Regions from separate parts of the Bradyrhizobium sp. USDA 4473 genome, predicted to be linked through region 2. Evidence: riboswitches for the same ligand, from Rfam matches in the RefSeq annotation. Region 2 holds a riboswitch; the other holds the start of a gene.
What was found. Region 2 has a riboswitch for glycine ahead of ACVW17_RS22890 (D-amino acid dehydrogenase). Riboswitches for the same ligand answer to the same signal wherever they lie in the genome.
Positions count from the first base shown of each region.

Region 1: linked by a shared signal. The riboswitch ahead of gcvT (glycine cleavage system aminomethyltransferase GcvT) and the one ahead of ACVW17_RS22890 (D-amino acid dehydrogenase) in region 2 are both predicted to bind glycine.

Region 1 is NZ_JBSSGE010000001.1:4,765,276-4,772,739, reverse strand. Features, by position in the region: gene alaS (alanine--tRNA ligase) at 1-2,279, opposite strand, end outside; glycine riboswitch at 2,480-2,572, shown strand; gene gcvT (glycine cleavage system aminomethyltransferase GcvT) at 2,715-3,860, shown strand; gene gcvH (glycine cleavage system protein GcvH) at 3,874-4,239, shown strand; gene gcvP (aminomethyl-transferring glycine dehydrogenase) at 4,396-7,269, shown strand; gene ACVW17_RS22175 (acyl-CoA thioesterase) at 7,406-7,464, shown strand, end outside.
Region 2 is NZ_JBSSGE010000001.1:4,903,458-4,910,921, forward strand. Features, by position in the region: gene ACVW17_RS22875 (ABC transporter ATP-binding protein) at 23-1,672, opposite strand; gene ACVW17_RS22880 (ABC transporter permease) at 1,850-2,737, opposite strand; gene ACVW17_RS22885 (ABC transporter permease) at 2,741-3,685, opposite strand; partial or broken gene ACVW17_RS22890 (D-amino acid dehydrogenase) at 3,845-5,207, opposite strand; glycine riboswitch at 5,277-5,392, opposite strand; glycine riboswitch at 5,396-5,502, opposite strand; gene ACVW17_RS22895 (M20/M25/M40 family metallo-hydrolase) at 5,588-6,718, opposite strand; partial or broken gene ACVW17_RS22900 (ABC transporter substrate-binding protein) at 6,985-7,464, shown strand, end outside.

The sequences.
Region 1 (7,464 bases), 140 kb from region 2:
GCATCCGACAGGTCGCGCTCGAGCTTCTTGCGCTCTTCCATCAGGGCCGTGATGCGCGCCGGGACGTCCTCGATCGAGGTGCGCAGCTCGGCCGCCGCGCTCTTCGCCAGCGCCATGGTGTCGTTGGCGTGCTTGCGCGCGTGACGTCCGGTCAGCGCCTCGATGCGGCGCACGCCGGAGGCGACCGCGCTCTCGCTGGTCACCGAGATCAGGCCGATGTCGCCGGTGCGGCGGACATGGGTGCCGCCGCAGAGCTCGACCGACCAGCCGAGCGCGTTCTGACCGTGCTCGCGGGCGCTCTTGCCCATCGAGACGACGCGGACTTCATCGCCGTATTTCTCGCCAAACAGCGCGCGCGCACCGGCCTCGCGGGCGTCGTCGACGGCCATCACGCGGGTCGTCACCTCGTCATTCTCGAGCACGACCTCGTTGGCGATGTCCTCGACGCGGGCGAGCTCTTCCGGCGTGATCGGCTTCGGATGCACGAAATCGAAGCGCAGGCGATCGGGCGCGACCAGCGAGCCGCGCTGGGCGATGTGATCGCCGAGCACCTGGCGCAGCGCCTCATGCAACAGATGGGTCGCCGAATGGTTGGCGCGGATCGCCGAGCGGCGCGCGTGGTCGACCTCGAGCTGCAGCGCGGTGCCGGCCTTCAGCGTGCCCTGCTCCACCGTGCCGACATGCACGAACAGATCGCCGGCCTTCTTCTGCATGTCGGTGACGCGGAACTTGACGCCCTCGCCGGTGAGCACGCCGATGTCGCCGACCTGACCGCCGGACTCCGCATAGAACGGGGTCTGGTTCAGCACGATCGCGCCGCTCTCGCCGGCCTTGAGGCCATCGACCTCGGCACCGTCCTTGACCAGCGCCGTCACCACGCCTTCCGCGCTCTCGGTCTCATAGCCGAGGAATTCGGTAGCGCCGAGCTTCTCGCGCAGCGGGAACCAGATGGTCTCGGTCGCCGCCTCGCCGGAGCCGGCCCAGGAGGCGCGCGCCTTCTCGCGCTGGCGCTCCATCGCGTCGGTGAACGCCGCCTGGTCGACGCTGATGCCGCGCGACTTCAGCGCGTCCTGCGTCAGGTCGAGCGGGAAACCATAGGTATCGTACAGCGTGAACGCGGTGTCGCCGTCGAACATGTCGCCCTTCTTCAGGCCGGCGCTCTTCTCGTCGAGGATCGACAGTCCGCGCACCAGCGTCTTGCGAAATCGGGTCTCTTCGAGCTGCAGCGTCTCCTCGATCAGCTTTTCCGCGCGCACCAGGTCCGGATAGGCCTGGCCCATCTCGCGGACCAGCGCCCAGACCAGGCGATGCATCAGCGGCTCGCTCGCGCCCAGGAGCTGCGCGTGGCGCATCGCACGGCGCATGATCCGGCGCAGCACGTAGCCGCGGCCCTCATTCGACGGCAGCACGCCGTCGGCGATCAGGAACGCCGACGAGCGCAGATGGTCGGCGATGACGCGATACGACGCGACGTTCTGCGCGTTCGGCTCATGGCCGAGCGCCGACGAGGCTGCGTCGATCAGATGGCGGAACAGATCGGTCTCGAACACGCTCTCGACGCCCTGCAGGATGCAGGCCATGCGCTCGAGGCCCATGCCGGTGTCGATCGAGGGGCGCGGCAGCGCCACGCGCTCCTCCTTCGTCACCTGCTCGTATTGCATGAACACCAGATTCCAGAACTCGAGGAAGCGATCGCCGTCCTCCTCGGGGCTACCCGGAGGTCCGCCCCAGATGTGCTCGCCGCGATCGATGAAGATCTCGGAGCACGGACCGCAGGGACCGGTATCGCCCATCGCCCAGAAATTGTCCGAGGTCGGGATGCGGATGATGCGGTCGTCCGAGAAGCCCGCGATCTTCTTCCAGTAGCCGGCCGCCTCGTCGTCGGTGTGGTAGACCGTGACCAGCAGCTTGTCCTTCTTCAGCCCGAAATCCCTGGTGATCAGATTCCAGGCGAGCTCGATCGCGCGCTCCTTGAAGTAGTCGCCGAACGAGAAGTTGCCGAGCATCTCGAAGAAGGTGAGATGGCGCGCGGTGTAGCCGACATTGTCGAGGTCGTTATGCTTGCCGCCGGCGCGCACGCATTTCTGCGACGTCGTGGCGCGCTGATAGCCGCGCTTCTCGACGCCGGTGAAGACGTTCTTGAACTGCACCATGCCGGCATTGGTGAACATCAGGGTCGGGTCGTTGCGCGGCACCAGCGGCGACGAGGCCACGATCTCGTGGCCGTTCGCCTTGAAGAAGTTCAGAAATGTCGACCTGATGTCGTTGACGCTGCTCATGTTCATCCAATCGGAAAAAGGGGCCGGCCAGCCGCAAAAAGGCGTCATTTTCCGGCCGAACGCTTTTAGACATTGCCAGCTGCGGTGTCCAGAAACTGTGCAGCCGGATCATGGGCTTGCCGCAACAGCACAAAGCCCGTTGATAGTCGTCCGGGTGCGTTGACAGCCTTGGCGGGGCCGTGTTTTGGTCCTACCTGTAAGTAGTCACGTCGGGAGAGACTGGCCCTGTCCTGGGCCGGCGCCGAAGGAGCAACCGCCCCGGAAACTCTCAGGCAAAAGGACCGCGTGACGTCTGACATCTGGAAAGAGGCGCTGGGGTTCTCCCCGATTGCGTCCGCCGACGGGATAATACTCTCAGGCACAGCGACAGATGGGGCTTTCTGCAGGTTTCTCAAGGGGAAATAGGTCCCCGGCGGGAACCGCGAGGGCCCTGTGATGCTTGTGCGCGAAACTTCCCCGCTGAAACAGACCCCGCTGCACGCGCTGCATCTGGCGCGCGGCGCCAAGATGGTGCCGTTCGCCGGCTATGACATGCCGGTGCAATACACGGCCGGCGTGCTGAGGGAGCATTTGCACACCCGCAAGGACGCCGGTCTGTTCGACGTGTCCCACATGGGACAGCTCGTGCTGAAGGCCAAATCCGGCAAGATCGCAGACGCGGCGCTCGCGCTGGAAAAACTGGTGCCGCAGGACATCGTCGGCATCGCGCCGGGACGGCAGCGCTACGCGCAATTCACCAACAAGGACGGCGGCCTGCTCGACGATTTGATGGTGGCGAATTTCGGCGATCATCTATTCCTGGTGGTCAACGCCGCCTGCAAGGACGCGGACGAGGCGCATCTGCGAGCGAATCTTTCCGACAGCTGCGAGATCGTGTCGCTGGCCGACCGCGCGCTGATCGCGCTGCAGGGGCCGAAAGCGGAAGCGGCACTGGCAAAGCTTTGTCCAGATGTCAGTTCGATGAAATTCATGGACGCCGGCCCGCGCCGCGTCGCCGAGATCGACTGCTTCGTCTCGCGCTCCGGTTACACCGGCGAGGACGGCTTTGAGATTTCAGTACCCGCGGACAAGGCGGAAGCCCTGGTCACCGCGCTGCTCGACAATCCCGACGTGCTGCCGATCGGGCTCGGCGCGCGCGACAGCCTGCGGCTCGAAGCCGGGCTCTGCCTCTACGGTCACGATATCGACACCACCACCACGCCGGTCGAAGGCGCGCTGGAATGGTCGGTGCAGAAGGTCCGCCGCAGCGGCGGCGCCCGCGCCGGCGGCTTTCCCGGCGCCGACAAGATCCTCGCGCAATTCGCTGATGGCGCCACCCGCCGCCGCGTCGGCTTAAGGCCCGATGGCCGTGCGCCGGTGCGCGAAGGCGCCGCGCTGTTTGCCGACGCCAGCTCGACCGAGCAGATCGGCAAGGTGACCTCGGGCGGCTTCGGCCCGAGCCTCAATGCGCCGGTTGCGATGGGCTATCTGCCGACCGCCCTCTCCGCGCTCGGCACCACCGTTTTCGCCGAAGTGCGCGGCCAGCGGCTGCCGCTGAAAGTCGCCGCAACGCCCTTCATCCCCAATACCTACAAACGCTGAAGGATCGATCCCCATGACGACGCTGTACACGTCCGACCACGAATGGCTCCGCATCGAGGGCGATGTCGCCACGATCGGGATTACCGATTATGCGCAATCGCAGCTCGGCGACGTGGTGTTCGTCGAACTGCCCAAGATCGGCCGCAGCCTGAAAAAGGCCGAGGCCGCCGCCGTCGTCGAATCCGTCAAGGCCGCCTCCGACGTCTATGCGCCGATCACCGGCGAAGTGGTCGAGGTCAACGAGGCGCTCACGGCCGATCCCGCGCTGGTCAATTCGGATGCCGGCGGCAAGGCCTGGTTCTTCAAGCTGAAGATATCAGACAAGGGCGAGCTCGGCGGCCTGATGGATGAAGCCGCCTACGCCGCGCACACCGCCTGAGAGAATGAAGCAGATTGCGACCACACACTCCCTGTCATCGCCCGACTTGATCGGGCGACCCAGTACGCCGCGGCCCTTCAGCTTAACCACTGCTGTCCCGGCGTACTGGATACCCCGCTTTTGCGGGGTATGACGGCTGACAACGAGGACCCCGTCATGAACGCGCCCTTCAAGCCGATCAACGAAGCCGTCACCGATTTCGTCCGCCGCCACATCGGACCGTCACCGCGCGACGTCAACGCAATGCTGGAGACGGTGGGCGCCGCGAGCCTGCAAGCGCTGATGAACGAGACGCTGCCGGCGTCGATCCGCCAGAAGGCGCCGCTCGATCTCGGCCGCGCGCTGAGCGAGACCGAGGCGCTCGCGCATATGAGCGAGCTCGCCGCGCAGAACCAGGTGTTCACGTCGCTGATCGGACAGGGCTATTCCGGCACCATCCTGCCGGCGGTGATCCAGCGCAACATCCTGGAGAACCCGGCCTGGTACACCGCCTATACGCCGTATCAGCCGGAGATCAGCCAGGGCCGGCTGGAAGCGCTGTTCAACTACCAGACCATGATCTGCGACCTCACCGGGCTCGACGTCGCCAACGCCTCGCTGCTCGACGAGGCGACCGCCGCCGCTGAAGCGATGGCGCTCGCCGAGCGCCATTCGCAGGTGAAAGCAAAGGTGTTCTTCGTCGACAAGGAGGTGCATCCGCAGACGCTCGCGGTGATGCGCACGCGCGCGGCCCCCTTGGGCTGGGCGCTGGTCGTCGGCGATCCCCTCACCGAGCTCGACAAGGCCGACGTGCTCGGCGCGCTGTTGCAATATCCGGGAACGTCGGGCGCGGTACGCGACCTCCGGCCTGCGATCGCATCGCTGCGCGCCAAGGGCGCGCTGGCGATCGTCGCCGCCGACCTGCTGTCGCTGACGCTGCTGACCTCGCCCGGCGAGCTCGGCGCCGACATCGCGATCGGCTCGGCGCAGCGGTTCGGCGTGCCGATGGGCTATGGCGGACCGCACGCCGCCTACATGGCGGTGCGCGACACGCTGAAGCGCTCGCTGCCCGGCCGCATCGTCGGGCTGTCAGTGGATTCGCGCGGGCTACCCGCCTATCGCCTGGCGCTGCAAACCCGCGAGCAGCATATCCGCCGCGAGAAGGCGACCTCCAACATCTGCACGGCGCAGGTGCTGCTCGCCGTGATCGCCTCGATGTATGCGGTCTATCACGGCCCCGAGGGCCTGACCCATATCGCTCGCGGCGTGCATCGGCGCGCCACCGTGCTGGCCGCAGGCCTGCGCAAGCTCGGCTTTACGCCGACCAGCGAGGCGTTCTTCGACACCGTAACGATCGAGGCCGGTGCCAGGCAGATCGAGATCGTCGCCCGCGCGCAGGCGGAGCGGATCAATCTGCGCATCGGTACGACCACGCTCGGCATCGCGCTCGACGAGACCACGACGCCGGAGACCGTCGAGGCGGTGTGGCGCGTGTTCGGCGGCAAGCTCAGCTTTGCCGAAATCGAAGCGGCGGCGCACGAGGCGCTGCCGAAGGAGCTGCGGCGCACCAGCGCCTTCCTCACCCACCCGGTGTTCAACACGCATCGCTCGGAGACCGAACTGCTGCGCTACATGCGCAAGCTCAGCGATCGCGACCTCGCGCTCGACCGCGCGATGATCCCGCTTGGCTCGTGCACGATGAAGCTCAACGCCACCACCGAGATGATCCCGCTGACCTGGCCGGCGTTCGGCAATCTGCATCCGTTCGCGCCCGCGGATCAGGCCAAGGGCTATCACGCGCTGTTCAAGCGGCTGGAGCAGTGGCTGTGCGACATCACCGGCTATGACGCGGTGTCGTTGCAGCCGAACTCCGGGGCGCAGGGCGAATATGCCGGGTTGCTGGCGATCCGGGGCTATCACCTCGCGCGCGGCGAGCCGCACCGCAAGGTGTGCTTGATCCCCTCCTCCGCGCACGGCACCAATCCGGCCTCGGCCGCGATGGTCGGCATGGATGTCGTGGTGGTGGCGTGCGACGCGCGCGGCGACGTCGACGTCAATGACCTCCGCGCCAAGGCGGAGAAGCATTCGGCCAATCTCGCCGCCGTGATGATCACCTATCCGTCGACCCACGGCGTGTTCGAGGAGCATATCCGCGAGATCTGCGACATCGTGCATGCGCATGGCGGTCAGGTTTATCTCGACGGCGCCAACATGAATGCGCAGGTCGGGCTGTCGCGGCCCGGCGATTACGGCGCCGATGTCAGTCATCTCAACCTGCACAAGACCTTCTGCATCCCGCATGGCGGCGGCGGCCCCGGCATGGGCCCGATCGGCGTCAAGGCGCATCTCGCGCCCTATCTACCGGGTCATCCCGCAACCGACGGCGCAAATGCGCACGCCATCGGCCCGGTGTCAGCCGCGCCGTTCGGCTCGGCGTCGATCCTGACCATCTCCTACATCTACATCCTGATGATGGGCGGCGAAGGTCTCACCCGCGCCACCGAGGTCGCGATCCTCAACGCCAATTACATCGCCGCACGGCTGCAGCCGCACTTTCCGGTGCTGTATCGCAACGAGCGCGGCCGTGTCGCCCATGAGTGCATCGTCGACCCGCGCGGGCTGAAGACGAGCAGCGGCGTCACGGTGGACGACATCGCCAAGCGGCTGATCGACTACGGCTTCCACGCGCCGACCATGAGCTTCCCGGTGGCGGGCACGCTGATGATCGAACCGACCGAATCGGAATCCAAGTTCGAGATCGACCGCTTCTGCGATGCCATGATCGCGATCCGCAACGAAATCGCGGAGGTCGAGAAGGGCCGCTGGACCATCGACGCCTCGCCGCTGCGCCACGCCCCGCACACCGTGCACGACATCGCCGACGATGTGTGGGAGCGGGCCTACACCCGCGCCGAGGGCTGCTTCCCCGCGGGCGTGTCGCGGTCCGACAAATACTGGAGCCCGGTCGGGCGCGTCGACAATGTCTACGGCGATCGCAACCTGGTGTGCTCGTGCCCGCCGGTCGAGGATTACGCGCAGGCGGCGGAGTAAGCGCGGGCAACGATCAAGGATGGGCAGAGCCAACGGGCGCGGCTCCGTTGGCTCTGCCCATCCTGCAGCCCGGTTTTCATAAGGCGCGCTTGTCCGTGGGCGAACGACGGCGAGCAACGCCGCGGCAGGAGGAAGCATGCGCGAGGACTTCTGGTTTCATTTCCCGTTTCGCGTCCGCTATTCCGAGGTCGACGC
Region 2 (7,464 bases):
GGGCTACGGGACAATTAAAGACCTAGGCCGTTGCCACAATGGCTTCCGAAACGGGACGGAAGTTCGCAAAATCCCAGCCGCGGCCCGGCGCCGCATCGAGCAGCGCGCGGGTGTAGGCCTGCTGCGGGTTGGTCAGCACCTCCGCCGCCGGTCCCTGTTCCACGACACGGCCGCGCTGCATCACGGCGACGTCGTCGCAGATCTGGGCGGCGACGCGCAAATCATGCGTGATGAACAGCAGCGCGATGCCCAGCCGCCGCTGGATTTCGTCGAGCAGCTCCAGAACCTGCGCCTGCACCGAGACGTCGAGCGCGGACACCGCTTCGTCCGCCACCAGCACGTCGGGATCGAGCGCCAGCGCACGTGCGATCGCGATGCGCTGGCGCTGGCCGCCGGAGAACTGGTGCGGGTAGCGCGAGATCGCGTCGGGCGGCAAATGGACCAGCTCGAGCAGCTCGCGGGCCCGTGCCAGCGCATCCTTGCGCGGCATGCCGTAATTGATCGGGCCCTCCGCGATGCTCTCGCCGACGGTGACGCGCGGATTGAGCGAGCGGTAGGGGTCCTGGAAGATGATCTGGATCTTCTGGCGATGCGGCTGCAACAGCCGCCGCGACAGCTCGGAGATCTCGCGGCCGGCAAGCCGCACGCCGCCGGAGGTCGGATCGATCAGGCGGACGATGCAGCGCGCCACCGTGGATTTTCCGGAGCCGCTTTCGCCGACGATGCCGAGCGTGCGGCCCTTGCGCAGCGTCAGCGTGACGTTGCTGGCGGCGGAGACCTCGCGGGCCTTGCCGTACAGCGAGCGCTCCCGGTAGACCTTGCTGAGCTCGTTGGCTTCCAGCACCACCGGCTCTTTCGTGTCGGGGCGTGGCGCGCGCGGCACGAGGCTCGGCACCGAGGACAGGAGGTTGCGGGTGTACTCCATCTTCGGCGTGCGCAGCACCTCCTGCAGCGGGCCGGCCTCGACCAGCCTTCCGTGGCGCATCACCGCGACGCGGTCGGCGATCTCCGCCACCACGCCCATGTCGTGGGTGATGAACAGAACAGCGGTGCCGTGATCGCGTTGCAGGTCGCGGATCAGCGTGAGGATCTGCTTCTGGGTAGTAACGTCAAGTGCCGTGGTCGGCTCGTCGGCGATCAGGAGCTTCGGTTCCAGAACCAGCGCCATCGCGATCATGATGCGCTGGCGCTGGCCGCCGGAGAGGCGGTGAGGGTAGGAGGAGAAGATGCGCTGCACGTCTGGCAGCCGCACATGCTCCATCATTGCCAAAATCTTCTGGCGCCGCGCGCGGGCGTCGAGATCGGTATGAGCGCGCAGCACCTCGTCGATCTGGCGTCCGACCGGCACGACAGGATTGAGCGCGGTCATCGGCTCCTGGAAGATCATCGCCATCCGCGTGGCGCGCAACTGGCGCAGCCGCCGGTCGGTGGCGGTCAGCAGCTCCTCGCCGACCAGTTTGACGCTGCCGCCCGACGGCACCAGCGTGCCCTTCTGCAACAGGCCCATCGTGGTCAGGGAGGTCACCGACTTGCCCGAGCCGCTTTCGCCGACCAGGCACAGCGTCTCGCCCTCGTGCACCCTTAGCGAGAGGTCGTCGATGATACGGTGCGCATCGGCCTTGCGGCCGAGGCCGACGACGAGGTTGTTGATGTCGAGGACGACGTTGGTCATGTCAGGCTCTCTTGGCGCGGCTGTGAGGAGCGAAGCAACGGGAACTATCCAATGTCATTCCGGGATGGTGCGCCAGCACCAGACCCGGAATCTCGAGATTCCCCGATGCGCACTGCGCATCTGAGGTTCGATGCTTCGCATCGCCCCGCAATGACGGCTTCAGAAGCGCTGAAGCCGTCACTTGCCCTCACGCTGCTTCATGCGGGGATCGAGCGCGTCGCGGGCGGCGTCGCCGATCAGATTGATGCTGAGAATGGCGATCGAGAGCAGCAGTCCCGGCCAGAAGATCAGCGACGGCTTGACCTGGAAGAAGGCGCGGCCCTCGGCCATGATGTTGCCCCAGGTCGGCGTTTCCGGCGAGATGCCGGCGCCGAGGAACGACAGGATCGCCTCGGTCAGGATCGCGGATGCGCAGACATAGGTGCCTTGCACGATCAGCGGCGCGATCGTGTTCGGCATCAGATGCCGCCACATGATCTTGGGCAGGCTGGAGCCGAGCGAGATCGCGGCCTCGACATAGGGCTCCTCGCGTGCGGTCAGCACCACCGAGCGCACCAGCCGCGCCACCCGCGGGATCTCGGGGATGGTGATCGCGACCATCACGGTCCAGATGCTGGCGCCGGACAGCGACACCACGGCGATCGCAAGCAGGATGGCGGGAATCGCCATCAGGCCGTCCATCACGCGCATCATCACCGCATCGACCCAGCGGAAGAAGCCGGCGACCAGGCCGATCACGAGCCCGATGGCGATCGAGCAGACGGCGGCGCCGAGCCCGATCACCAGCGAGATCCGCGCGCCGTAGATGACGCGCGACAACAGGTCGCGTCCATAGGCGTCGGTGCCGAGCAGATATTGCGCGCTCGACGGCTTCAGTCGCTGCGACGGCGTCAGCAAGAGTGGATCATGCGGCGCAAGGAGCGGCGCGAAGATCGCCATCAGGATGATGAGGGCAAGACAGATCGTCGCAACCGCGATGATCGGCGTCGAGGTCAGGAAGCCGAACTTGACGCGGAACGGCCGGGTGACGGGAATCGAGGCTTCGGGAAGGGTTTCGATCGCCATTGCTCAGTACCGGATACGAGGATCGAGCAGGGTGTAGGCGACGTCGATCAAGAGATTGACTGCGACATAGATGCCCGACGTCAACAAGATCATCGCCTGGATCACCGGATAGTCGCGCGCCAGCACCGCGTCGACGGTGAGGCGGCCGATGCCGGGCAGGTTGAACACGCTTTCGGTGACGACGACGCCGGAGATCAAGAGCGCGAAGCCGGAGCCGATCACGGTGATGACCGGGACCGCGGCGTTGCGCAGCGCATGGCGCAGCAGCACGCCGGTCTCGCCGATGCCCTTGGCGCGCGCGGTGCGGACGTAGTCCTCACCCAACACGTCAAGCATCGAGGCCCGCGTCATGCGCGCGATCAGCGCGACATAGATGAAGGAGAGGGTGCAGGTCGGCAGGATGATGCGTTCGAAGAACGGACCGAAGCCGGCCGAGATGCTCTTGAAGCCCTGCACCGGGACCCAGCGGAACGGGTAGATCGCAAACACCTGGATCAGCACATAGCCGATCACGAACACCGGCACCGAGAAGCCGAGCACCGACAGCCCCATCACGCAGCGGTCGATCCAGGTGCCGTGCTTCCATGCCGCAATGACGCCGAGCGGCACTGCGACCAGGATCGAGAGGATGATGGTGGCGAGCGCGACCGAGATCGACGGTTCGAGGCGCGGGCCGATCATCTCGAGGATCGGCTTGTTCGAGATCAGCGAGACGCCGAGGTCGCCATGCAGCAGCTTCGCGACCCAGGTGTAGAACTGGATGTAGATCGGCTCGTTGAGACCGAGCGAGGTCCGGATGCGTTCAAGCTGTTCCGGCGTCGCATTGTCGCCGGCGAGGATGGCGGCGGGGTCGCCCGGCGTCAGCCGCAGCAGCAGGAACACGAACAGGGCCACCACGCCCATCACGGGAATGGCGGCGAGGATGCGGCGAAGCAGATATCCGAGCAAATTGGATCCGTTGGGTTGTGGTCGATGAAGTCCCCAGCGGGACCGTTGCACACCGGACCGTAGCACAGATGGTAGCAAACACAGGGTATAAGTTGAGCAAGTCCCGTGCCATCGGTGCTGCGGTTTTTGCGGTGCAGCTAGTCGGTCCTGCTGGTGTGATTAGTCCTCCGATGACGTGCGAAGCAGTCCACTGGAAGGTGGATTGATTTCAGCCTTGCGAGCATTGGCAGGTACATCGTCGAGCCCGCGACCGAACGCCGGCGCCATCGGCGGCGTATCGAGATCGCGCCAGTCGTCGATCGCGCCTGCGACCATCTGCGCGGTCGCGGCGGATAGCGTCCAGCCGAGATGACCGTGGCCGGTGTTGTAGAACACGCCTGGAATCCGGCCGGCGCGCACCACCGGGCATCATGTTCGGCATCATCGGACGCAGCCCCGCCCACGGCACGACTTTGGATGTATCGACCCCGGGGAAATGATGGCGCACCCAATCCACCAGCGGCTGGATGCGGTCGGCCCTGATATCGCGGTTGAAGCCGTTGAACTCGGCGGTGCCGGCAATGCGGAAGCGGTCGGCGCCGAGCCTGCTGGTGACGATCTTGGCGGCTTCGTCGAGCAGACTGACGGTCGGCGCGGCGTCCCGGCTTTGCGGCGCATCGAGCTGCACCGTGATCGAATAGCCCTTCACCGGATAGACGTTGACGCGGTCGTTGAGTAAGCCCGCGAAGCGGCGGCTCGCCACGCCCGCGCAAATCACGAGGCCGTCGGCCTGCAATTCGTGCCGCGTCGCGGGCTCGGCATCGTGCGACGCGGTTTCGTTCCAGCCGATGCGGAAGCCGTCGTCGCCGCGCGCGACCGTGTCGACGTCGGCCTCATGGATGAAGCTCGCGCCGCGCCGCGCACAAGCCTCGGCGAGGCCGCGCGTGAACTTGTGGATATCGCCGGTGGCGTCGGACGGCGTGAAGAAGCCACCATAGCAGGCGGTTTGCAGCGCGGGTTCGATGCTGCGGATCTCGTCCGGTGTCACCGGCCGGCGGTCGAGCCCGCCTTGCTGCAGCAAGGTGTTGACCCGCAGGCCTGCCTCGAAGCCGGCCTTGTCGTGATAGACGTGCAGGATGCCGCGGCGTTCGAGATCGAAGGCGATGTTCTCGCGCTCGGCGATCGAGAACAGATGCTTGCGCGCTTCGATGGCGAGCCGCGTGGTCTCGATGGTGTTGCTGCGATAGCGCGCGATGCCACCGACGAACTCGCCGATCCAGGAATATTTGTGCCAGCTCGGCTTCGGGTTCATCAAGAGCGGCGCGTCGCTTCTCAGCATCCAGCGCAGCCCCTTGAGAATGGTCGCCGCGCTGTTCCAGACTTCGGCGTTGCTGGCGGACAACTGTCCGCCATTGGCGAATGAGGTTTCCATCGCGGCGTAGCGATGCCTGTCGAGCACAGTCACCTTGTAGCCGCGTTCGAGCAGGGCATAGGCCGTCGTCACGCCGGTGATGCCGGCGCCAATGATCGCAATGTGAGGCATGATGGTCTTCAGGCTCCCGTGTTGTTAGAGTCGCCGAACCACCGGTGAAACCGGGTGTTTCGACGCCCCATCTGTCACGGTACCTGAGAGCTTGATCCGCACCGGGCCGGGGCCCGGACGCGAACTATCCCCTTCGGTGGACGTCACGGCCCTTGATCTGCGGCCATGTCCGTCTCTCTCCAGATCGTCCTGACGATACAGTCCTTTTGCCTGAGAGTTTCCGGGGCGGTTGCTCCATCGGCGCCGAAGCTGACAACACGAATGTTGTCGCCTCGATCTCTCCCGCATCGTCGCGTTGGACGGCCGGACCGTAGGCGAAGCCTTAAAATTGGACAAGGCTAAATTTCGATCCGGCAGTGCCAACGTGTTGTGCAGTGCAATCAGTCCAGCGTCGCCAGCAGCGCCGCCATCAGGCGGCCGCGCTCGGCCAGGCTGTCGACCTCGATATGCTCGTTGAGCGTATGTGCATCGGCGCCGCGAACGCCGAGACCATCGAGCGTGGGGATGCCCATCGCACCGGTGAAGTTGCCGTCCGATCCACCGCCGGCGCTGCCGTGCGGAAGATCGAGGCCCATCCCGGCCGCAAGGCCCTTTGCCTTTTCGTATAGAGCCATGGTGCCGGCATCCGGCTCCCACACCGGGCGCGTGACGCCGCGCGTCACCTTGAAGGTTACGTCGTTGGCGGTGCCGGACAGCGCCAGCATGCGTTCGACGCCGCGATCGAGATCGGCCTGCCGCTTGGCCATGCTGAGCGCTTCGCCGGTGCAGGTCGTGGCGACGCAATTGACCCACTGGCCGCCATGCACGATGCCGACCGAGAAGGTGCAGTCCTCGGTGGTCATGCCGTCGATGGCGATGATTTGACGGGCCATTTCGCGGATCGCGGAGCGGCCGGAGGACAGCGTCGCGCCGGCATGGCTCGGCTTGCCGGTGGCTTCCAGATTGAAGCGCGCGATCGCGTAGCGGCCGGTGACGACACCGTTGTTCGGCCGGCCGGGCTCCGGCACCAGCACATATTTGTTGCGCGCGGCTTCCGCCTCGATGATGTCGCGCGTCGACGGTGTGCCGACCTCTTCATCGGGTGTGAACAGCACGGTGATCGGCAACGGCGTCGTGAAGGACGCGCGGGCCAATTGCCTGATGGCCTCGATCGACAGATAGTTGCCGCCCTTCATGTCGAAGATGCCGGGCCCGAAGCATTTGTTGCCTTCGCGGCGCCATTTGAGCTTCTCAATGGTGCCGACCGGGTGCACGGTGTCGAGATGGCCTGATATCAGGATGCCGGGCTGACCCTGCTTCGGATGCGGAAAGCGGGCGCGGACGCAGCCGGCAAAGCCCTGGCGTCCGGCGATGCGTTCGATCGTCGCACCCATGACCGCCATCTCGCGCGCGGCGAGATCGAGCATGCGCTCGACCGCAGCCGCGTCCCAGGTCGGGCTCTCGCATTCCACCCAGCTGCGCAGGCCCTGCAGCATCGCTTCGGAGTCAAAGGGGAGATTGGCGGGGTTCATCGTTGTTCTCTCTTGTTGTTCTGACGGCGCCGGCATCGCGCGGCGCTCACGAAAATCTCCGCCGACGATTTTGTAAAGCCAAAATCCGGCCCGCGGCCTCATTCGTTTGTGTACGTCCGATCCGGATCGAAACCGATTGACGCGCTTGGCGCTTGGTGCAAGTCTCGATTTCACAAGCCATACAGCATGTTAGTTCGCCTAAATAACGGACCGCATGCATAACGAATAAGCCGGCTTTGACCAGTTACACGTCAGGAGAGATTTGCATGTTCCCTATCTCGCGTTGGAAACGCCGCACGCTCGCGGCTGCGTTGTCGGCGCTTGCGCTGTCATTCGCACCGCAGGAATTGTCGTTTGCGCCGCAGGCGATGGGCCGCGGACAAGACCATCACCGCGGTGATGCATTCGGACCTGCGCGTCATCGATCCGATTCTAACCACAGCCTATATCACGCGCGACCACGGCTACATGATCTACGACACGCTGCTGGCGACGGATGCCAACTTCAAGATCCAGCCGCAGATGGCGGACTGGAAGGTCTCCGACGACAAGCTCACCTACACGTTCACGCTGCGCGACGGCCTGAAGTGGCACGATGGAGCGCCGGTGACGGCCGAAGACTGCGTCGCTTCGCTGAAGCGCTGGGCCAAGGTCGACGGCATGGGCCAGAAGCTGATGGACTTCACGGCGAGCATCGAAGCCACCGACGCAAAGACGATCACGCTGAAGCTGAAGGAACCCTACGG